4 regions of the Tardiphaga sp. genome follow, and region 1 is predicted to be linked to each of the others. Evidence: riboswitches for the same ligand, from Rfam matches in the RefSeq annotation. Region 1 holds a riboswitch; each other region holds the start of a gene.

What was found. A riboswitch is a leader RNA that binds a small molecule or an ion and turns the genes downstream of it on or off. The one in region 1 is predicted to bind cobalamin.
Region 2: it holds a riboswitch for cobalamin, as region 1 does, so the genes downstream of both, ACEK02_RS31515 (TonB-dependent receptor plug domain-containing protein) here and ACEK02_RS10255 (ribonucleoside-diphosphate reductase subunit alpha) in region 1, are expected to answer to the same signal.
Region 3: it holds a riboswitch for cobalamin, as region 1 does, so the genes downstream of both, ACEK02_RS31590 (TonB-dependent receptor) here and ACEK02_RS10255 (ribonucleoside-diphosphate reductase subunit alpha) in region 1, are expected to answer to the same signal.
Region 4: it holds a riboswitch for cobalamin, as region 1 does, so the genes downstream of both, ACEK02_RS31570 (DUF1636 family protein) here and ACEK02_RS10255 (ribonucleoside-diphosphate reductase subunit alpha) in region 1, are expected to answer to the same signal.

The regions. Positions count from the first base shown of each region.
Region 1 is NZ_JBGMOE010000062.1:100,982-106,704, reverse strand. Features, by position in the region: gene ACEK02_RS10255 (ribonucleoside-diphosphate reductase subunit alpha) at 127-3,057, opposite strand; cobalamin riboswitch at 3,177-3,398, opposite strand; gene ACEK02_RS10250 (hypothetical protein) at 3,559-3,756, shown strand; gene ACEK02_RS10245 (GlxA family transcriptional regulator) at 3,762-4,727, opposite strand; gene ACEK02_RS10240 (HD domain-containing protein) at 4,894-5,535, shown strand; gene ACEK02_RS10235 (glycosyltransferase family 87 protein) at 5,507-5,723, opposite strand, start outside.
Region 2 is NZ_JBGMOE010000227.1:36-5,758, forward strand. Features, by position in the region: gene ACEK02_RS31495 (hypothetical protein) at 56-319, opposite strand; gene ACEK02_RS31500 (hypothetical protein) at 444-686, opposite strand; gene ACEK02_RS31505 (O-acetylhomoserine aminocarboxypropyltransferase) at 823-2,118, shown strand; gene ACEK02_RS31510 (alpha/beta fold hydrolase) at 2,122-2,910, shown strand; cobalamin riboswitch at 2,957-3,161, shown strand; gene ACEK02_RS31515 (TonB-dependent receptor plug domain-containing protein) at 3,193-5,175, shown strand; gene ACEK02_RS31520 (FecCD family ABC transporter permease) at 5,169-5,723, shown strand, end outside.
Region 3 is NZ_JBGMOE010000227.1:20,769-26,433, forward strand. Features, by position in the region: gene ACEK02_RS31590 (TonB-dependent receptor) at 1-1,696, opposite strand, end outside; cobalamin riboswitch at 1,891-2,104, opposite strand; gene ACEK02_RS31595 (Zn-dependent hydrolase) at 2,172-3,443, opposite strand; gene ACEK02_RS31600 (SDR family oxidoreductase) at 3,556-4,299, shown strand; gene ACEK02_RS31605 (NAD(P)-dependent alcohol dehydrogenase) at 4,380-5,453, opposite strand.
Region 4 is NZ_JBGMOE010000227.1:13,500-19,222, forward strand. Features, by position in the region: gene cobN (cobaltochelatase subunit CobN) at 1-2,217, opposite strand, end outside; gene cobW (cobalamin biosynthesis protein CobW) at 2,233-3,246, opposite strand; gene cobU (bifunctional adenosylcobinamide kinase/adenosylcobinamide-phosphate guanylyltransferase) at 3,247-3,777, opposite strand; gene ACEK02_RS31570 (DUF1636 family protein) at 3,774-4,223, opposite strand; cobalamin riboswitch at 4,332-4,513, opposite strand; gene cobT (nicotinate-nucleotide--dimethylbenzimidazole phosphoribosyltransferase) at 4,613-5,668, shown strand; gene cobS (adenosylcobinamide-GDP ribazoletransferase) at 5,669-5,723, shown strand, end outside.

The sequences.
Region 1 (5,723 bases):
GTTCGGCCCTCATGGTGAGGAGCCCGCTTCTTCAGCGGACGTCTCGAACCATGAGCGTGGGGCCATCCTTCGAGACGCGGCCAAGAGGCCGCTCCTCAGGATGAGGTCAGTGTGTTTGGCGCAGCCTTACTGACACGCCTCGCATTCGGGGTTGTCGATCGAGCAGGCCATCGCGACATTCAGCTCCGGTGCCGTGACGGAAGACTGAACGAGAATCGGCGCGCCTGCCGTGTTCGCTGTCGCCACCATGGCCGACACAGCATTGAGCTTGCCGTCGGTGCCCTTCAGCGTGGACTTCTCCACATGCGTCGCGCTGCGCGAGCGCAGGTAGTAGGTCGTCTTCAATCCCAGCGTCCAGGCGAGGCGATAAAGCTGGTCGAGCTTCTTGCCGGAGGGATTGGCGATGTAGAGATTGAGCGACTGCGCCTGGTCGATCCATTTCTGCCGGCGCGAGGCCGCCTCGATCAGCCACGCGCTGTCGATCTCGAATGAGGTCGCATACAGCGCCTTGAGATCGTCGGGTACGCGGTCGATCGATCCGACGCTGCCGTCGAAATACTTGAGATCGGAGACCATTACCTCGTCCCACAGCCCGCGCTTCTTCAGATCGCGCACGAGAAACGCGTTCACCACCGTGAAGTCGCCCGACATGTTCGATTTGACATAGAGGTTCTGATAGGCGGGTTCGATCGACTGCGCGACACCGCAGATATTGGAGATCGTCGCCGTCGGCGCGATCGCCATCACGTTGGAATTGCGCATGCCGGTGGACTTCACGCGGTCCCGCAGGCTGTTCCAGTCCAGCGTGGTCGAACGATCCATCTGCACGCCGCCCCGCGCAGCGGCGAGTATTTCTATGGAGTCGATCGGCAGAATGCCGCGGCTCCACAGCGATCCATCGAAGGACGGATAACGGCCGCGCTCGGCAGCGAGATCGACCGATGCCGAGATCGAATGGAAGGCAATCGCTTCCATGCTGGTGTCGGCGAAGGCGACGGCAGCGTCCGACGCCATCGCGATGCCCTGGACCTGCAGGGCGTCCTGGAAGCCCATCAGGCCGAGACCGACCGGCCGATGCTTGAGGTTCGAGCGGCGGGCTTCTGGGATGGTGTAGAAATTGATGTCGATGACATTGTCGAGCATCCGCATCGCCGTAGTCACGGTGCGCTTCAGCTGCGCATGGTCGAGACCTTCCTTGCCGATGTGATTCAGCAGATTGACCGAACCGAGATTGCAGACGGCGACTTCATCATCCGACGTATTCAAAGTGATCTCGGTGCAGAGATTCGACGAGTGGATCACGCCGGCATGCTGCTGCGGCGAGCGCAGGTTGCAGGGATCCTTGAACGTGATCCAGGGATGGCCGGTCTCGAACACCATGGTCAGCATGCGGCGCCACAGGTCAGTCGCCCGCACTTTCTTGAAGACGCGGATCTCGCCGCGCGCGGCTTTCTCTTCATAGGCCGCATAGCGCTCGGCAAAGGGCTTGCCATAGAGATCGTGCAGTTCCGGCGTTTCGTCAGGCGAGAACAGTGTCCATTCGCCGTCAAGCTCAACGCGCTGCATGAACAGATCTGGCACCCAGTTGGCCGTGTTCATGTCGTGGGTGCGGCGGCGGTCGTCGCCGGTGTTCTTGCGCAGATCGAGGAATTCCTCGATGTCGATATGCCAGGTTTCCAGATAGGCACAGACCGCGCCCTTGCGCTTGCCGCCCTGGTTGACGGCGATGGCCGTATCGTTGGCAACCTTCAGGAATGGCACCACACCCTGGCTCTCGCCATTGGTGCCCTTGATATGGGCACCCAACCCGCGCACGCGGGTCCAGTCATTGCCGAGACCGCCGGAATATTTCGCCAGCAGCGCATTGTCCTTCACCGACTTGAAGATGCCGTCGAGATCGTCGGCGACGGTGGTGAGGAAGCAGGACGACAGCTGCGGGCGCAGCGTGCCGGAATTGAACAGAGTCGGCGTCGAGGCCATGAAGTCGAACGACGACAGCAGATTGTAGAATTCGATGGCACGGGCTTCGCGGTCGATCTCGCGCAATGCGAGGCCCATGGCGACGCGCATGAAGAAGGCCTGCGGCAGCTCGATGCGGTTGCCCTGGACATGCAGGAAGTAGCGATCGTAGAGCGTCTGCAGGCCCAGAAACTGGAACTGGAGATCGCCTTCCGGCTTCAGCGCTGCGGCGATTCGCTTGAGGTCGAAACGCGCGAGTTCAGGATCGAGCAGTTCGGCATTGATGCCGGTCTTGATATAGGCGCCGAAATAGTCGGCGTAACGCGTGGTCATGTCAGCCTGCGATGCATGCGTCAGGCTGCCATGGACGAAGGACAGGACTTCAGTGCGCAGCTTGTCGAGCAGCAGACGGGCGCTGACGAAGGTGTAGTTCGGTTCCTGCTCCACCAGCGTGCGCGCGGCCATGATGCCGGCCAGTGCCAGCTCATCCAGCGTGATGCCGTCATAGAGATTGCGGCGGGTTTCCTCGAGCACCGGGGCGGCCTCGACGCCATCGAGGCCGGCGCAGGCCTCGTTGACGATCAGCGCCAGACGCGCCGAATCGAGCGGCGCCCGGGTGCCGTTGGCGAGCGTGACATGCAGCACCGGCGCGGTGGAGACGAGCGCAGGCTTGGCGGCCAGTTCCTCTGCGCGGGTGCGGGCGCGCTCCTCGCGATACAGCACATAAGCGCGCGCGACCTTGTGATGCTCGCTGCGCATCAGCGCCAGTTCGACCTGATCCTGCACGTCCTCGATATGGAAGGTGCGCCCTTCCCCGACACGGCGCGTCAGCGCGGCGACGACGTCGCCGGTGAGCTGCTCCACCGCTTCATGAACGCGGCGCGACGCGGCAGCGGTGTGGCCCTCGACGGCGAGGAACGCCTTGGTCATGGCCACGGAAATCTTGCTGCCGTCGAAAGGCGACACGGTGCCGTTGCGGCGGATAATCTGCATCGAGGGTTCGCGCGCGGGTGCAGCGAGCGTTTCCGGCGACCGTTGAACCGGCGGCGTATGAGCCGCATCGCGGCCGTTGGACAAGACGGAAGATGAAGTAGGCATCGGCAAGACCCCGTGTGATGCATCAAGCAATGGGGGCTGGGGCCGAAAGGACGCTGCAAAATACACGGCGGACATCCCGCCGGCATTGCCTGCAAGCGACCGCTGGGACACCCCGCCCATGGACGTTCTGGTGTCGCGGCAGGTCTCCTGGCTCGCAGATTCAAGCGCTTGTTTCTGTCTTCCCAATGCCGACAGGGCATCAGTGACTTCAGACGAAACAAACTCTCTGCTTACAGTTGCGGGGGCAGCGCCGGAATTGGACGCGAAAACAACGTCTTCACCGGCTTCCCTCTTAGCCACCAAGTCTTGCGACAAGGCGGACCGTGACATCTACATTTGGTGTGACCCGTGGCAGAGTGTCAAGCGGACAAATTCATGACGGCTGTTGGTCCCGTGGACAACTGCTTGCCCTGGCAGGATCCGCGGCATCGGTGGCGGTCTCTGCACGATGCGATTCGTTGTCCGGAAGCGCTGTGAAGCGCAGAACACGATCATCAACCAATGGAGGATGCCATGCGCAACCTGATAACGACCACCGAGAGGATGAACTTCAATACTATCGTCGAGCGCCCGGGTGTGCCCGCGGCGTTCGAGACAACGGAGCAGATTGCCCGTCGCCGCCTCGACGAGATGCTGAACGAGGCGCTGATGGACAGTTTTCCGGCCAGCGATCCAATCTCCTCTTTGCAGCTCGCCTGAGCGGATCAGACCGCGCGAAAGCTGGCCCGGTACTGGCTGGGGGTCAGGCCCAGCCGTCGCACAAAGACCTGACGCATGTGTTCGGCGGTGGTGAAGCCGCATTCATAGGCCACCATCTTCAGCGGCAGATCGCTGCCTTCGAGGCGGTTACGCGCCGTGTCGATCCTGGCGCCCTCAACGAAATCTGCGGGCGTCATCTTCGTTTCCTGCTTAAATACCCGCGCGAAAGTTCGCGCGCTCATGCCCGCCACATCCGCAAGTTCATCCACGCTGTGCGCGTCACGCAAATGAGCCATCACATGGGCATGGACGCGCGCGATTGGTGAACCCGGCTCGGCCGGCGGCACCAGATAGGGACTGAATTGCGACTGGCCGCCCTGCCGCTGCGCCACCACGACCAGACGCTTGGCCACGGCCAGCGCAACATCGGCACCATGATCTTCCTGAACCAGTGCGAGACCGAGATCGATGCCTGCGGTGACGCCGGCCGATGTCACGAGCGCGCCATCGCGGCTATAGATGCGATCGAACTCCACATGCGCCTTGGGGAAACGCAGCGCCAATAGCGGCGCATTCTGCCAGTGCGTCGTCACCGTCTTGCCGTCGAGCAGACCTGCATGGCCGAGCGCGAATGCACCGGTGCACACCGAGCCGTAACGCTCCGCATGGAGTGCTGCGCTGGCCAGCCACTCGGTGAGCTGCGGATCGGCCTCCGCCGACGGCAGACCTGGCCCGCCGGCAACCAGAACCAGATCCCAGGGCTTCTTCGCGTCGCTGAACGCCAGATCGGCGGATATCCGCAAACCGTTCGATGCACGGAGCGGCGTGCAGTCTGCTGCAACAAGCGTGATGTCGTAGCCGTCGCTCGGCGCGACGAAGCCATTGGCCTCCATGAACACATCAAGCGGACCGGCCACGTCCAGCGACTGGACACCCGGAAAGATCGCAAGCGCAACGGACTTCATGGTGATGCTTCATTCCATCGATGGCAGTAAACCCAGACGCCGAAGAATAGATAGTCGCGTTCCGGCAGGAAATCAGGGATGAATGGCAGTTTTACAGGGCGTTGCGCGATTGCGAGAACACCGCCCTCGGACGACAACGGATGCATCACAACGACAGTGCAAGGAGCATCCCATGAGCAAGACGATTGCCGGCATTAAAGTGCCGGACAGCGCCCTCGCCCGCCAGGTCGATCAACTGGTGCGCGATACGGAAAGTGAGCTTTTGTATCACCACTCCAATCGCGTTTTCCTGTTCGGCGCGCTCGCGGGGCAGCGCAAGGGTCTCAAGGTCGATTCCGAGTTACTCTATGTGGGCGCCATGTTTCACGACATGGGCCTGCAGGCGCCCTGTGCGAGCAAGGAGGAGCGTTTCGAGGTCGATGGCGCGAATGCTGCCGCAGACTTCCTGCGCAGCCACCATATCGATGAACGCGATATCGACGATGTCTGGGACGCCATCGCGCTTCACACGACGCCGGGCATTCCCAAGCACAAGCGCCCCGTCGTGGCGCTGGTGACGGCGGGTGTCGAGATGGATGTACTTGGTCTGGACTACGATGCATTCACGGCACATCAGCGCCACGAAGTGTGTGCCTGCCATCCGCGCGGCCATGACTTCAAGAACGGGATCATCGATGCGTTCGCTGCAGGGACGATCCACAAGCCGGAGACCACCTTCGGCAACGTCAAGGCTGACGTGCTCGAACTTCGCGACCCCAGCTACAAGCGCGTTAATTTCTGCAGCGTCATCCTGAACTCGGCGTGGAGCGAATAGAGCTTCGGATTCGCATGGCGATCAACGCTGCCACCAGCAGCGTTGCGCCGAAGCCAGTGGGGCCGCCCAGGAATGGATAAGCAATCAACAGCGCCGCGGCGGCGCCGAGGATCGGCAGTTCGTGGCGCTGAAAGCCTTCGGAGAGACCGATACGCGCGAGAAAGCCGACGGCAATTGCAAGCACCATG
Region 2 (5,723 bases), on a different contig from region 1:
GCGCCGCGAGAACGTGGAAGCTTGGCTGTTTGAAATTTGAACCCAGCCGTACGAACTACCGCTCGTCGCTCAACGGCGGCCGGAACGTCAACGGGCTTTCCTGCGCACGCTGCCTGGCGCGATCGACGGCCTCTGCAAAATCCTGCGCATCGAACCAGGGCTCATCGCGCATCAAGGCATCCAGATCCTCGTTCCAGATCTGCGACACCTCGATATCGAACTTCATGTTGTGTTTTTTACTGACGGCCTGAATCCCGTAACCGGTAACGGCCCATTGTTTGCCGAGCCAAAACACATCCCGATGCAGCACCACGTCCACGCCCATTCTCGTCCGGTATCGTACGGAGACGAAAAGAACCCCGCCCGATGAGGGTGAGGTTCTCAGAACCGGTCTAGTCCATCAAATTTTAGCAACATCGTCCAGCGTTGAGAACAACGCCGATCTAGATGCGACCGTTCTCGTTCGGCGGCTGTGGGTGCTGCGCCTTCTGCGCCCGCTCGGCATCGGCCTTGTTGGCCTCGTGGCGTCCGATCACGCAACCCGCAACGACGCCGACCTTGCCATGTCCTGCATAGTGGCCGGCGATTCCGCCAATGATCGCACCTTTGATACAGCCTTTCGCCTCGGCCGCAACCGATGAAAACGCGAGACTCGCAACCGCAGTGCAAAGCAGCAATTTCTTCATGATGAATCTCCGCGTGATTGACGTCTTACAAGTCGCCACGACGCATTTCGTTCCGTGCGTTGAAATATCACCGACTCACACTCGCATCCGATTCGTGCCATAGATGGCGCAAATCGCGTCCAGGGATGAAACCACCATGCCAGCACCCAAACCGCCTGCTTTCGAAACGCTGAGTCTGCATGCCGGCCAGCATCCGGACGCAATCACCGGCGCGCGCGCCGTGCCGATCTACCAGACCACATCCTATGTGTTTCAAGATTCGGACCACGCCGCTGCACTGTTCAATCTCGAACGTGCCGGCCACATCTATACGCGTATTTCCAACCCCACGACGGCCGTGCTGGAAGAGCGCCTCGCCGCGCTCGAAAACGGCGTCGGCGCCGTGTGCACTGCATCGGGCATGGCGGCGCTGCATCTCGCCATTGCCACGCTGCTCAATGCCGGCGACCACATCGTGGCGTCGTCCTCGCTCTATGGCGGCACCATCAATCTGCTGGCACATACGCTGCCGCGCTTCGGCATTACCACGACATTCGTCAAACCGCGCGATCTCGCTGCGTTCAAGGCCGCGATCAAGCCGAACACAAAACTGGTGATCGGCGAGACCATCGGCAATCCCGGTCTCGAAGTGCTGGATATTCCCGCCGTCGCCGACATCGCCCATGCCGCAAAAATTCCGCTGCTGATCGACAACACCTTTGCCACGCCGTTCCTGTCGCGGCCGATCGAACTTGGCGCCGACATCGTGATGAATTCCGCCACCAAATGGATCGGCGGCCACGGCATTGCCATCGGCGGCGTCATCGTCGACGGCGGCCGTTTCGACTGGCACGCCTCCGGCAAATTCCCCGTTCTGACCGAACCCTATGCCGGCTATCACGGCATCGTCTTCGACGAGCAGTTCGGCAATGCCGCCTTCATCATGCGTGCCCGCACCGAAGGCCTGCGCGATTTTGGCGCGTGTCTCTCGCCGACCAACGCGTTCCAGCTGCTGCAAGGCGTGGAGACGCTCGGCATTCGCATGGAGCGCCATATGGCCAATACACATGCGGTGCTGGCAGCGCTCACGGCAAACAAGGCGGTCGACTGGGTGCTGCATCCGTCGCTGGAGAATCATCCGGACTATCAGCTGGCGAAACGCCTGCTGCCGCGCGGCGCCGGCTCTATCGTTTCCTTCGGCATCAAGGGCGGCCGCAATGCCGGCCGCAAGTTCATCGAGGCGCTGAAGCTGACCAGCCATCTCGCCAATGTCGGCGACGCCAAGACGCTGGTCATTCATCCCGGAAGCACCACGCATCAGCAGATGGACGCCGAGCAGCTCAAGGCCGCCGGCATCGGCGAAGAGCTGATCCGCCTCTCCGTCGGCATCGAAGCTGCCGATGACATCATCGATGACCTCGCGCAGGCGCTGCGCATCTCGCAGAAGGGCTGAGCGATGCAACTCACCGTCAACGGTCACGAGACCTATGTCGCCAATGGCGGCCGCACGTTCGATCCAACCCTGCCCGTCGTCGTCATGATCCACGGCGCCGGCTTCGATCACTCGACCTGGGCGCTGCATACGCGCTGGTTCGCGCATCACGGTTTCGCGGTGCTCGCGCCCGATCTGCCAGGCCATGGCCGCTCGAAAGGTGAAGCGCTCACTACCATCGGCGATCTCGCCGACTGGACTGCTGCACTGATCGATGCGTCCGGCGCAAAGACGGCACGGCTGATCGGCCATTCCATGGGCTCGCTGATCGCATTGGAGACCGCGGCGCGGCATCCGGGCAAGATCACACGCCTCGATCTGATGGGCACAGCAGGAACGATGACCGTCGGCCCGGATCTGTTGAAGGACGCCGAAGCCAATCAGCATTCCGCCATCGACATGGTGTCGATCTGGGGGCTCGGCTTTCGCGCCGAACTCGGCGGCAGCCTCGCGCCGGGGTTGTGGATGCACAGCGGCGCGCAGCGCGTGCTTGAGGCGACGAAGCCCGGCGTATTGTTCGCAGACCTCAACGCCTGCAATACATACCAGAATGCGCTGACTGCGGCGGGCCAGCTCGATATCCCCGTGACGCTCATCCTCGGCGAGCGTGACATGATGACTCCCGCCAAGGCCGGCAAGACCCTGGCCGCCGCATTGAAAAACGCCCGCACGGTGATTCTGCCCGGCACCGGCCACATGATGATGGTCGAGCGCCCCGACGACGTGCTCGCCGCGCTACAGCACGAGCAATAGCGTCCGCCACGCGGCGATGGCTGTTGCACCGCGCGGCGTGCTGTGCTTCCTGTCTGTCGTTATCGGTGCCTCCGCGAGGAGGTGAAACGGGAATGCGGTGCGGGGAGTTATCCCCTATGCCGCGGCTGCCCCCGCAACTGTAAGCGGCCATTCCGGGTCCACAAAGCCACTGAATTTGCATCGCAGATTCGGGAAGGCGGACCGGGAGACCACCGCGAGCCAGGAGACCGGCCGGTAACGAGTTTCACACTCGTTCGACGGTGGGTCGACGGAAGGGGTTAAATGGCTATCCGGAATTTGGCTGCAGGTACTGCAGCCGTTATTGTTCTGTCTTGCTCTCACGCTGCGCATGCGCAGTCCAGTGCCGAGCAGCTCTCCGAAATCGTGGTGACGGCGGACAGAGCGCCCGAACAACTCAATCGCACCGGCAGTTCGATCGGCGTCGTCTCAGGCGAGACCATTGCGACCAGCAATCCCGGTTCGCTGGTCGATGCGCTGCGCACCGTGCCAGGTCTCGATATCAGCGAAAACGGCGGCCCCGGCGGCACCGCGAATGTGCGCCTGCGCGGCGGCAATACTGGCCAGACGCTGGTGATGATCGACGGTATCCGTATCAACGATCCCACCGCGGCGAGCGGCGATTATGATTTCGCAATGTTTGCCCCAAGTTCGATCGATCGTATCGAAGTGCTGAAGGGGCCACAGAGCGCGCTGTACGGCTCCGACGCCATGACCGGCGTCATCAACATTATCACCAAAAAGGGCTCCGGCCCGGCGCAATTCAACATCCGCACCGAGGGCGGAAGTTATGGCACCGCCTCGACCAGCGGATCGCTGACCGGCTCGCAGGGACCATGGTCCTATGCCTTTACCGGCAGCGGTCAACACAGCAACGGCTTCTCGCGCTTCGGCTATCGTATTCCGGCGTTGGAGGCGAAGTATCCCAATCTCGAACGCGACGGATTTGATCGCGTCGGCGGCTCGGCCCGGATTGGATATGATGTCGGCGACGTGAAGCTGGAAGCCGGTATCCTGTCATCTTTTACGCGGTCCGCTTACGATGGCACTTACAGCGCGACGTCGAAGAGCCCACAGTTTCCCGACACGCCCAACAGCGCCACACGTCAGCTTGACCAGGTATGGGGGAAAGCGACGTTCGACACGCTCGGCGGCGTACTGAACCACCAGATCAATGTTTTCGAAACTCATATCGAACGCACCTTCAACGAAACGACCTACACCACCAACACTCTGCCCGCGAATACAAAGGTCGTTTACTCGCAGTATCTCGCCAATAGCGTCGGCGCCGAATATCAAGGGACGCTGAAGCTGGGGCCACTGGGTTCACTGGTATATGGCACCAAGACACAGCACGAGACCGCGGACATCTCGCAGGCCGGTATTCAGCCGGCCAGTCCTCTAACGCCGCAACTGGGTAAAGCGCAGGATACGAATGCCCTGTTCGCGCTCTGGCAGTTGCCTATCGGCGAACGATTGAGCGTCACCTTGGGCGGCCGCGTTGACGACGTCGTGGACGTGGCGCGGTTCGAAACGTGGCGAGCGACAGCCGCTTACAACATCGCAGAGACGGGTACAAAGTTTCATGTCAGCGCCGGCACCGGCGCCAAGGCGCCGACGCTGTATCAACTCTACTCACCCGACAATGGTACTCGCACGCTCGTGCCGGAAGAGAGTTTTGGCTACGATGCAGGCATTGATCAGAGCTTCCTGAACGGTCGTGTGGTAATGTCCGTAACAGGATTCTCCAACACCTTCAGTAATCTCATTAACTTCGTCTCCCCCTCGGCAGCCACCCCTTGTACCGGCACACAGAGCGGTTGCTACGTCAACGTTGCCCGCGCGGAGACCAGCGGCCTCGAGGTCGGATCGACCATCGACATCCTGCCAGGACTGCTGAAGTTCAACGCAGCCTACACCTACCTCCACGCCATCGACCTTTCGAACGGCGCGATCCTGGCACGTCGTCCCAAGAACTTCGCCCGCTTCGCACTCACGATCACGCCCACCGACAAGTGGATGATCGAGCCGCGCGTCACGACGGTGTCGAAGCGCTTCAGCAGTGCCAATCAGGTCGGTCAGGTCGATGCCTATACCCGCGTCGACCTCTATACCGAGTACAAGATCGATGCGAACTGGAAGGTCTTTGCCCGCGGCGAGAACATCCTGAATGAGCACTATCAGGAAGTGCTGAACTTCGGCACCACAGGACCTGCGGCTTACGCAGGCTTCAACGCCACATGGTGAGCATAGCGCCAGCAGCACGCCGCCGGACGGTCGCGACCATCGCGCTGGTCGGTCTCGTGACACTGCTGGCATTGGGCTCGCTTGGCACAGGGCCGGTGAAGCTTTCGCCGCTGACGGTGCTCGATGCATTGTTCGGCGGCGGCAGCGACGTGCAGCAGATCATCGTGCGCGAAATCCGCCTGCCCCGCGCGATCCTCGCGCTGGCCATCGGCGCGATTCTCGGTCTGTCCGGCGCGGCGCTGCAGGGTTTGTTGCGCAATCCCCTCGCCTCGCCGTCGCTGTTCGGCGCGCCGCAATCGGCAGCCTTCGGCGCGGTGCTGATGATTTCGCTCGGTTTGGCTGATGTGCGCTCATGGGCGTTACCTGTTGCCGGCATTACGATGGCATTCCTCTCGGTCTTCATGCTGCTCGGCATCGCCGGCCGCAATGCGGGCCTGTTGCTGCTGATCCTTGCGGGCCTTGCGATCTCCAGTCTCGCAGGGGCCGCGACGGCGCTGGTGATGAACCTGTCGCCCAATCCCTTCGCGGCGCTTGAGATTGCTTTCTGG
Region 3 (5,665 bases), on a different contig from region 1:
CGTCATTGCCTGCGAAGGTGCCCTCACGGAACACAGCGCGCGTCAGCGCCAAGCCGCCGCGCAACAGAACCGTGTCGCTGGCCTGCAGCGAAGCGCTGGTCTCCGAGCCGTAGCGACGGGTCGGATCGAGATTTCTGTTGTAGAAATTCACTGGATCGAACTGGATTTCATTATCCAGATCCATTCCGTAGATGCTGGACTGAGCCTTGAACGCTCCTGCCGAGATACGGAAACCAGCCTCGATATCCCTGGAGGTCTGGGTCTTCAGCGAAAATGTACCAGGGATTGGGTTGAAGTTGGCATCGAACGAGGGCCCCGACGCCACGCGTTCATCCACATTCGGCGTGCGGAGAGCGCTGGCGGCGCGGCCGAACACCGCAAAGATATCATTCAAGCGATGCTCAAGGCCGATATGCAGCGCATGCTGGGTCTCGTTGCTGTTCAGCGGCAGCGCCTGCGTATCGAAGGCGCCCGGCGCGTTTGGATCGAACCGATCCCGCGCATTCACGCTGGTGCGCTGGACGCGGCCGCCATAGGACAGATCCGTGCTTGGCAGAAGACCGACGGTCTGCTGCCAATAGGCCGCGAGCGTCTGCTGTGACAGATCATAGACATGGGTCGGAGCGACGCCGCGCAACTGACTGCGGCTGGAATGATAGGTCGCATCGTAATAATCGATGCCGGTCAGGATATCCGACGGCAGCCCGAACAGCGCATTCTTGATGCTTAACCGCGGCGTCAGCGACCAGGTCTGAAGATTGGTGTCCACATAACTGGCGTTGAAGCTCGATAGCGGAAGGCTTCCGAAGAAGCCGGCCTGCTGATCCTTGTTGCGGAGACCGCCATCGACGATCAGTTCAGCGCCGCTCCACAATGTTTTCGTGAAGCCGGCCGTGACATTTGCGCCCTGCTTGTCGGCATAATCCAGCGGCGTGCTCGCCCCCCTGCGATCGGTCAGCAGCTGATTCAGGCCAATGGATGGATCCACCGTCCGCGCACCGGGCAGACCGAGATGCTGATCGTCGCCGGATAAATTCAGGTAAGCGCTGAAATCAGGCGCGCTATAGCGGATATCACCAACGCCGGTGATCTGGTTCAGCTTGTTGTTGTCGCGATAGCCATCGGACGTGATGCCGCTGCCATAGAACGACGATGACCATGGCCCGGAACTGGCCGCCGCCGAGATTGAGCCGAGGCGCTGATTGAACGAACCACCACCGCCCTCGACGCGCATCGCGAAAGGCTTGGCCGAGCCAGCCTTGGTGACGATATTGATGACACCGCCCACAGAATTGTCGCCATAGAGCACAGCGCCGCTGTTTCCTTTGGTGATCTCGATGCGCGCAATGGAATCCTTGGGAATCGACGACAGATCGACGCCGGCGAGGTCGATATCGTTGAGCCTGCGGCCGTTAATGAGCACCAGCGTGTTGGCTGTCGCAAAGGCGCCGAAGCCGCGCAGATCGACCGACGTGCCGGCACCATTCACGCCACCATAAAGGCTTTGAACCTGCACGCCGGGCGTCTGCGCGATGATCTCCTGGATTGTCTGAGCTGGCGAACGCGCGATGTCTTCCGCCGTGATGACCGATGTGGCCGTCCCGGCAATGCCGTTCGGGAGCCTGCTGGCGGTGACGCTGATCGTATCAAGCTGAACACTCTGCTGTGCAGTTGCCGATGTGATGCCGACGACCATCAGAGGAACAATGCCGGCAGACAAGAGATAGGCGCGATTACGCCTTGTGAAGGCTATGGCGGGTGCAACGATAGCGGAAGACATGGTTCGGCCTCGGTTCGACGTTGTGGCACGTCACAGCGAACCAAGTCTCATTGCGGAGCTCGCGCCCTGCCAATGAAGCCAATGTCTGTACTCCCCGACCGACATCCTCGCGTGTGACCACGTATGACGGCAGGTCTCCTGGCTCGCGGGTCGATATCTTTCATCGCCTTCCCAGGACCGAGTTTCCCAGTGGCATGTGACGAAAGACTCACCGCTTACAGTTGCGGGGGCAGCCGCGGCATAGGGCAGTCCATCAAGAAGAACCTGCCCGCACCGCATTCCCTTTTGATCCCCTTTCGGGAAACCGTCCTCCCGATCTAGGACGGCGCTGCTCTGGAAGTCAATAATGCAGCGCCGGCCGGAATCCGAATACAGGAACGGTATATGGCCCCTACGCGTTCTGTCCGTCGAGCAGCCGCACCGCCTCGAACAGCGTCGCCGCACCCACCGCCAGCTGCTCGGGTTCGGACCATTCTTCGGGGCAATGGCTTTTGCCGTCCCTGGACGGAATGAACAGCATGGCGCTCGGCCCGATATGCGACATGAACGCGGCGTCGTGACCCGCGCCGGAGGCCAGCGTCGTGGTGGAGTAGCCGAGCTTGGCAGCGCTGCGACCGAGGATATCGCGCAGGTGATCATCGCAAGGTGACGGCGGATTCTGCGAGATCAGGGCAAAGCGTTCGCGATCGACTTTCGCACGCCTGGCGATGGCCAGACTCTCGCGATCGAGCAGTGCCACGAATTCATCGACCAGCGCGGCCTTCTCCGCACGGATATCGAGGATCAGGCGCGCGCCGCCGGGAACGACGTTGGCGGCATTCGGGCTGATCTCGAGGATCCCCGTCGTGGCGACGAAGTGGCCCTGCTTGCGCGCCGCAAACGCATTGGCCTGCTGGGCGACCAGCAGCACGAGTTCGGCGGCGGGAAGGCTCGCGTCTTTACGATATTCCATCAGCGTCGAGCCGGCGTGATCGGCGGCGCCCTTCAGCACGATCTCGACGCGGGTGATACCGGCGATGCCGGTGACGAGACCGAGATCGAGCTTCTTGCTTTCCAGCACGACGCCCTGCTCGATATGCAATTCGAGATAGCCGGCGAATTTTGGTTTCTGCATCGACGCAATCGCTGCGGGATCACCGCCGATGCGCTTGATGGCAGCGGCCAGCGTCTCGCCGGCCGCATTGGTGTAGGTCAGCATCTTCGCATCGAGCTCGCCGACCATGGCGCGGCTGCCGACACATGAGAGCCCGTATTCGCTGGGCTCCTCGGCGAGAAAGTCCACGATCTCGATGGGGTGCCGGGGCTTGTAGCCGGACGCCTGCAGCGCACGCACCGCTTCCAGCGCGGTGAGGATGCCGGAGATACCGTCGAAGCGGCCGCCGGACGGCACCGTATCGGAATGCGAGCCGAGCATGATCGGCGGCAGGCCCGCGACGCTGCCTTCCAGCCGCGCGATCACATTGGCGGCAGCATCCATGCGCACCGTCATGCCGGCCGCGAGATACTGCTCGCGCAGCCAGGCGCGGCCGTCGAGAAAGCGCTGCGAGAACGATCGCCGCGTCCATGGCTTGTCGGGATCGGTGATGGCGGCGAGCGCCATATGGTCGTCCCAGAGGCGGTTCTGATCGATGGGCGGCTTTGTCTCGGTCGGCATGATCGGCATGAGGCTCATGAGTTGGCGGCACTGGCGCCGGCGCGATTATTGTTGAACACTTTGGCCATCGTGAAGCAAGACGATGGACATCGCGAAGCAAGAAACGATCAGGGAGAAAATCGTGACCAGCAAGACCAAGATCGCATGGGTGACCGGCGGCGGCACCGGAATCGGCAAGGCGGGGGCGCAGGCGCTGCTGGCGGACGGCTGGACGGTGGTCATTTCCGGCCGCCGGGCCGATGTGCTGAAGGGCGTCGCCGATGAACTCGGCGCCGGCGGCAAGCCGGTGGAAGCAATGGCGCTGGATGTCAGCAATGCCGACGACGTCAACAAGGTGGCGCAGGCCATCCTCGCCAAATACGGCCGGATCGATCTCCTGGTGAACAGCGCCGGCATCAATGTGCCGAAGCGCAGCTGGGAGGACGTCACCCAGGACGGCTGGGACCAGATCGTCGACATCAATCTCAACGGCGTGATGTATTGCATGCGCGCGGTGCTGCCGGCCATGCGGGCACAGAAGGACGGCTGCATCATCAATGTCGCCTCATGGGCCGGGCGCATCGTGTCGAAGATGACGGGACCGGCCTATACGGCCACCAAACATGCCGTGCTGGCACTGACGCATTCGTTCAACATGGATGAAGGCATTAACGGCCTGCGCGCCTGCTGCCTGTCGCCGGGGGAAGTCGCGACCGACATCATGAAGAATCGTCCGGTGCCGCCCAGCGCCGAGGTGATGGCGCGGATGCTGCAGCCGGACGATCTCGGCAAGACCATCGCCTTCATCGCCGGCATGCCGCCGCATGTCTGCATCAACGAGGTGCTGATCGCTCCGACGTGGAACCGGAGCTTTCACAATATGTGATGGGCTCGGATACCGATGGCGCCCGGCTGGAACGAACACACATCGTCATGGCCGGGCGGCGCGTTAAAGCCCCCTCACCTTCACGGCGTGATAGCGACCTTCAGCACGCCATCGCGCTGGTGCGCGAACAGATCGTAGGCTTTTTCGATATCGTCCAGTTTGTAGTGATGCGTGACCAGCGCCGTCAGGTCGGCGCGGCCGGAGGCAACGACGTTCATCAGCCGTCGCATCCGCTCCTTGCCACCGGGGCACAGGCTGGTGACAATCGTGTTGTCGCCGAGGCCCGCCGAAAAGGCGCTCAGGGGAATCTGCAGATCCGTCGAATAGACGCCAAGGCTGCTCAGGGTGCCGCCCGGCCGCAGCGCGCGCAGTGCCGATTCGAAGGTGCCTTGCGTACCCAAGGCTTCGATGGCCACATCGACGCCGCGGCCGTCGGTCAGGTCCATGATCTGCTTGACCGGATCCCCCTTCTTGAAGTCGACGACCATATCAGCGCCGAGCCGTTTGGCGACCTCGATGCGCGCGGGCACCGTATCGACACCGATGATCGTGGTCGCGCCCATCAGCTTCGCGCCGGCGATCGCGCAGAGTCCGATCGGCCCCAGAGCGAACACCACCACCGTGTCGCCGATCCTGATGCCGCCGCGCTCGGCGCCCGCAAATCCCGTCGACATGATGTCCGGACACATCAGCACCTGCTCGTCCGTCAACGCGTCGGGCACCGGACTGAGATTGACCATGGCATCGGGCACCAGCACATACTCGGCCTGCGCACCATCGATCGTATTGCCGAACCGCCAGCCGCCGCTGGCCTTGAAGCCGTGCTTCGTTCCAGCGCCATCCTGCGATGAGCAACCGCAGAGACATGCGTAACTGTGGCCGCTCGGCGTGATGGCGCCGGCAATGACACGCTGGCCCTCGCGATAGCCGGTGACGGCGCTGCCAAGCTTCTCAATGATACCAACCGGTTCGTGTCCGATGGTCAGCCCTTTCGCTACCGGATATTCACCCTTGAGGATATGCACATCGGTGCCGCAGATCGTGGTGGTCGTGATGCGCATCAACGCATCGAGCGGGCCGACATCGGGGATCGGCTTGTCCTCCAGAACGATACGACCCGGTTCGACAAATATCGCTGCCTTCATCTTCGGCATGATCTGCTCCTGCTGGCGATGGTGCGTCGAACGACGCCATGAGCCAATCATCTGCGCATCTTGCGGTGACCGGATTGAGGTGGATCAAGTGGCGATGCCATTTGAAGGCCTCTGAAGTGGCGGACATATAGCCGCATGTCTGCGCGGCTTTTGATTCAATTTGTCAAACAGCCACTGCGCTTCAGACACTTGCCCTCCAGACATGCGTCATC
Region 4 (5,723 bases), on a different contig from region 1:
ACCGAGATAATCATCGGCCATCTCGCGGGTGAGCGGATCGAACGCGCCAAGACCGAGATCGACAGCCAAAGCACGATGCAGCGACGCATCCTGCGGCTTGATCTCCGAACGCGGCAGGCGCGCGATGGACACCAGGAGATCATTGCGCTGCGCATCCTCAGGCACGCGCCCGAAGATGTGCAGCCCGTCACGAATCTGCATTTCCTTGAGATCGCAGAGATGGGCATCGAGCGCGCGCAACGCCTCACCCGTCGGTGTGTCACGGGTGACATTAACGTCGGCATCGATCTGCTGCGCGCGTGCGAGCGACAGGATGTCCTCGGCGATCACTGCCGCACGCTTGGGATCGAGATCGGTCGCCATGGCATATTCGTCGACCAGATTCTCCAGCCGCGCCAGATCGTCGTGCAGCTCAGCCCGCGTCATCGGCGGCGTCAGATGATCGATGATCACGGCGGAGGCACGGCGTTTGGCCTGAATGCCCTCGCCGGGATCATTGACGATGAAGGGATAGAGATGCGGCAGCGGACCGAGCACGGCATCGGGCAGACAATCCGCCGACAGACCTGCGCTTTTCCCCGGGAGCCATTCGAGATTGCCGTGCTTGCCGAGATGCACCACCGCATGGGTGTCGAAGTCATGGCGCAGCCAGAGATAAAATGCGAGATAGTGATGCGGCGGCACCAGATCCGGATCGTGATAAGTGCTCTTGGGATCGATATTGTAACCGCGCGCCGGCTGCACGCCGATAGTGATATTGCCGAAACGATGCAGGCCGAGACAGAAGGCGCCATCGACCACATGCGGATCGTTCTCGGCCCTGCCCCAGCGTGTCTCGACTGCTGCCTGCACATTAGCGGGCAATGTCGCGAACGCCGCGTGATAATCGGCCGGCGACCATGTCACGCCACCGTCTCGCTCCGCGCGACCGGCAAGCGCATTGGTCGGCCCCTGCTGCAATAGCTGCATCATCGCGGCTGTGGTGCCGGGCGCATCGCCGGTGACGTATCCGGCGTTGCCCATGGCTGCGATCACATCGATGAGGCTCTGCGGCGTATCGAGGCCGACGCCATTGGCGAGACGACCGTCACGATTGGGATAGTTCGCGAGGATCAGCGCGACACGACGCTCGCTCGCGGAGGTTCGGCGCAAGCGGACCCAGGCGCGCGCCAGATCAGCGGTCGCATCGATGCGATCCTGCACCGGCTGCAATGTGGTCGGCGCAAAGCCACCATCGCTAGCGCCGCGTTCCTTGAAGGCGATGGCATTGGCGAAGATACGGCCATCGACTTCAGGTAGCACCACATGCATCGCCAGATCGCGCGGCGTGAGACCCCGGGTCGAGGCTTCCCAGCTGGCGCGCGAGATGCCGGCCTGTGCGACCTGCAGTATCGGACAGCCTGATGCCGACAACACGCCGGCATCGTCATGCGCGGTCGCTGTGGCGAAGGCTGTCGCGTTGATGATGATATCCGGCGGATAGGCTCCGAGCGCGGCACGCAGGAAAGCGGCGGAGCGCTTATCTTTCAGGCTGGTTACATAGAGGCAGACGGCATTGAGACCGCGTGCACTCAAAGACAGACGCAACGCATCGATCGCAGCGGTATCCCCACCTGCGACCAGCGCGCGATAGAAAATCACGATGGCGTTGGGCCGATCATCCGGTGTCGGTTCACCCGGCCAGAATCCGGCTGACGGCATCGGCCGTGCCGCAGGTGGCTCCTGACCATAGCCGATCAAATGCGCGGCATAGCGCAAGGCCAGCTGCGCGTTATCGACGCCACCCTCGCTGCAATAGCGCCACAGCGCGTGGGTGTCATCGCTACTGACCGTGCCACGCGCGGCCAGCTCGGCATTCCACTCCATCTCGCCGGGCAAACAGGCGAATTTGGCGCCGCGGCTCAGTGCGTCGCTGCGCAGGCTTTCGACGCCATGGGGCCAATAGCTGATGCCGCCGAGCATGCGCAGCACGACGATCTTCGCCCTGGCCAGCGTGCGCTCGACATAGAGATCGACCGACGCAGGATGACCGAGCGCCAGCATGTTGGTGAACCGCACGCTGGGGAAATCGCCTGGCAGTGTCGCATGCGCCGCATTGAATGCCGCCAGATCGCTGTCCGCCGCCGACAGCACGACGATATCGGCAGTGTCCTGCCCGAGATCGCGGGCGACGTCACCGTCGTCAATGCTGCCGGAGGTATCGAGCTTCAGATGCATGCGGGTGAACCTGCGTTACCCGGCGAGTGCCTTTCGTACCGCGTCGCCGTCGAATCCCTTCAGGCCGATCACAACGAGATGCTCGGCCTGCGCCAGATCCGGCCGCCCGAAAGCGAGCTCGACGCGGGCACCGACGGCCTGCACCACGATCGGCGCGGGCTTGTCGGCGATGCGCGCATGACCCTTCACGCGCAGCACGCCGTCGAGGCCAAGCGCGTCACTGATGCGTGCGCGCATCGCGTCGATGCTGGTGGCGGCGGCGGGTTTGACGACGATGCTGTCGAAATCATCATGGTCGTGTTCTTCCTCCTCGCCATGATGACCGGCGCGGGCCGCTATGTCGTCCTCCGCAGCCGCGTCGAGGCCGATCAGCACCGATGGCGCGAGATCGCCCTTGGAACGCACGATATTCACGCCCGGGCGCAACACGGCTTTAAGCTTGGCCTCGATCTCGGCAAGTTTCTCCGGAGCGACCAGATCGCTCTTCGAGAGCACCACGAGATCTGCGCAGGCAAGCTGATCCTCGAACACTTCCTCGATGGGATCGTCATGCTCGATGCCTTCGTCCCTGACGCGTTGCTCGGCGACAGCATCTTCGTCCAGCGTGACGCGGCCCTCAGAAAGCGCCAGCGCATCGACGACAGTGACGACGCCATCGACAGTGGCGCGGGTCTTCACTGCCGGCCATGCAAAGGCCTTCAGCAGCGGCTGCGGCAGCGCGAGCCCCGATGTCTCGATGACAATGGCATCGAGAGGCCGTTCGCGCGACAGAAGCTTGTCCATGGTCGGCACAAAGTCATCGGCCACGGTGCAGCAGATGCAGCCATTGGTGAGCTCGACGATATCGCCGGGCGCGCAGGCTTTAGCCGCGCATTCCTCAACGAGACCGCCATCGAAACCGGCATCGCCGAATTCATTGACGATCACCGCGATGCGACGGCCATCGGCCTGGGTCAGCAGCGAGCGCAGCAGCGTGGTCTTGCCGGCGCCGAGAAATCCGGTGAGCACAGTGACGGGAACGCGGGACATTCAATTCTCCTGGGAACGCTTGAGCCAGAGCGGAAGCCCGGCCGCGATGAAAGCGACATTCGGCACGGCGGCCGCGATGATCTGGTTGAGCCGGCCCTGTGCATCACGAAAGGCACGGCCGAGCGGGGTCTCCGGCACGAGACCGAGCCCGACTTCGTTGGACACGAAGACAATCGGATAGCGCGAGACATCGAGAAAGCGCACCAGACGCTTCGCTTCGATCTCCGGATCACGCTCGGCTAACATCAGGTTGGACAGCCACAGTGTCAGGCAATCCACCAGCACGACGCGCCCCACCGTGGCCTCGCGCGTCAGGGCATCGACAAGGGTCAGCGGTTCTTCCACGGTGATCCAGCCTTCGCCGCGCTGCCTGCGATGCTGCGCGATACGGACGTGCATTTCGTCATCGCCGGCCGTTGCGGTGGCCAGGTAAACCTTCGTCAAGCCGATGCCATCGACCAGCCTTTCGGCGAAAGACGACTTGCCCGAGCGCGCACCGCCCAGCACCAGTGTTGTTGTAGCGGCGGTCATTTCGGCGCACGCCCGTCTTCGGGCGACCAACGCAATGGCGGCACACGCGCAACCATGCCCTTCCGCAACACCTCGGCGCGCTCGCGCCAAGGTACGAGGCCGTAGTCGGATTTTTGATAGGAGTCGACGAAGGTCACCAGCGCCGCACTGCCACTGTCAGTCTGCAGATCACCGAACAGGAACGTGTAGCCATCCGGGCTCGTCACCGCGACCGTTGCCGGCCGCTTGCAGACGCTGAGGCATTGCACGGGACGCACCATCACTGCAGCATCGCCATCGTCGAGCGCGGCCTTCACGGCATCGAACATCTCAGGGCCTACGATCGTGCCGGTATCGGCGGCTTTGCAGCTGATGCACACGCTCACGACAACGGGGCAAGCCGGTACAGGTCGCGGCGGTTCGACCGAAATTTGTTCGCCAGAGATGTCGGCGTTGTCGTGATCCATTACATGCTCAGTTCATGCCCTCGCGGGCCTACGAGCTTTGTTGGATCGCGCCGACAGCATGGCCGTCGGTTCGCTCCCGTCCGGTGCACCCCGCCCCGACGACGCCTCCAAAGCACAGTTCGTGATGGCAGGTCTCCTGGCTCGCGAGTCAAAGCCTGCAGCCGCCTTCCCGGGAATTCCCAGTGGCACCAGCGCGGGCTCGTCGCTTACAGTTGCGGGGGCAGCGCCGGCCTCAAACCGGCTTCCCTATTCACCTTCCACGCGGAAGGACCATCGCAAAAGACGCTATCTGCCGGGTGCGCCGGGGTCAACCGCGCCGGCAAGCGACCGCCCGGACCTGTTGACCTTGCAGGCCGTCTTGCGTCAGTTAGGCCGCGAAAAGGAACCCTATGTCCGCCCATTCTCAGTCCTTGTGGCAGCCACCCGCCATTGCGCCCGTCGACCCGCAGATCGCGGCAGGCATCCGTGCCGTCATCGACGGCAAGGCCAAGCCGCCGCGATCACTGGGACGAATCGAGGATCTGGCGCTTCAGCTCGGCATGATCCGGCATCCGGGCGAACCGCGCGGCGACAGTGCCGTGCTGCTGGTATTCGCTGGGGATCACGGGCTCGTCGCCGAGGGCGTGTCGCAATATCCGTCGGCGGTGACCGTTGCGATGGTGATGACCTATCTGGCCGGCCGCGCCACAGCCAATGCTTTCGCCGCGGCCAACAATATCGGTGTGCGCGTGATCGACATCGGCGTTGCGGCCGAACTGCCGGTTCATCCGAAGCTGATCGACGCCAAGGTGCGCATGGGCACGGCCAATGCCGCGCGTGAGCCGGCGATGACTTCAGCGCAGGCGATTGATGCGCTGATGCGCGGCTACCGAATCGCCGTTGGCGAGATCAAGGCCGGCGCAGACATCCTCGCGCTTGGCGAAATGGGCATCGGCAACACCGCCTCCTCGGCATTGGTGGTTCATCGGCTCGCGCCGGCACCTCTGGATGATTGTATCGGCGTTGGTGCCGGGCAGGACGACGCGGGTATGGCGCGCAAGCGCGCGGCGATCACGAAAGCGGCTGCACGCAGCGACGCAACCGTGCCGCTGCATGTGCTCGCCGAGTTCGGCGGGCTCGAAATTGCGGGCATGGCCGGCGCCGTGCTTGGTGCGGCATCGCAGCGACGCCCCGTCATCATCGACGGTTTCATCTCGACCGCTGCCGCGCTGCTCGCCGTTCGGCTCTGCCCGGCGGCACGCGACTATTGCGTGTTCGCACATCGCTCTGCCGAGCGCGGCCATGATATCGTACTCAACGCACTCGACGCCAAACCGCTGCTCGATCTCGGCCTGCGCCTCGGCGAAGGCACCGGCGCACTGCTGGCGGTGCCGCTGGTCCGCGCCGCCGCGCGCATGCTGACCGACGTCGCCAGCCTCGATGACGTGCTGGCTGGAAAGATCTAGATGGCGCTGGATCCGCATCTGCTCAATGCGATCCGCTTTCTGACCGTGGTGCCGA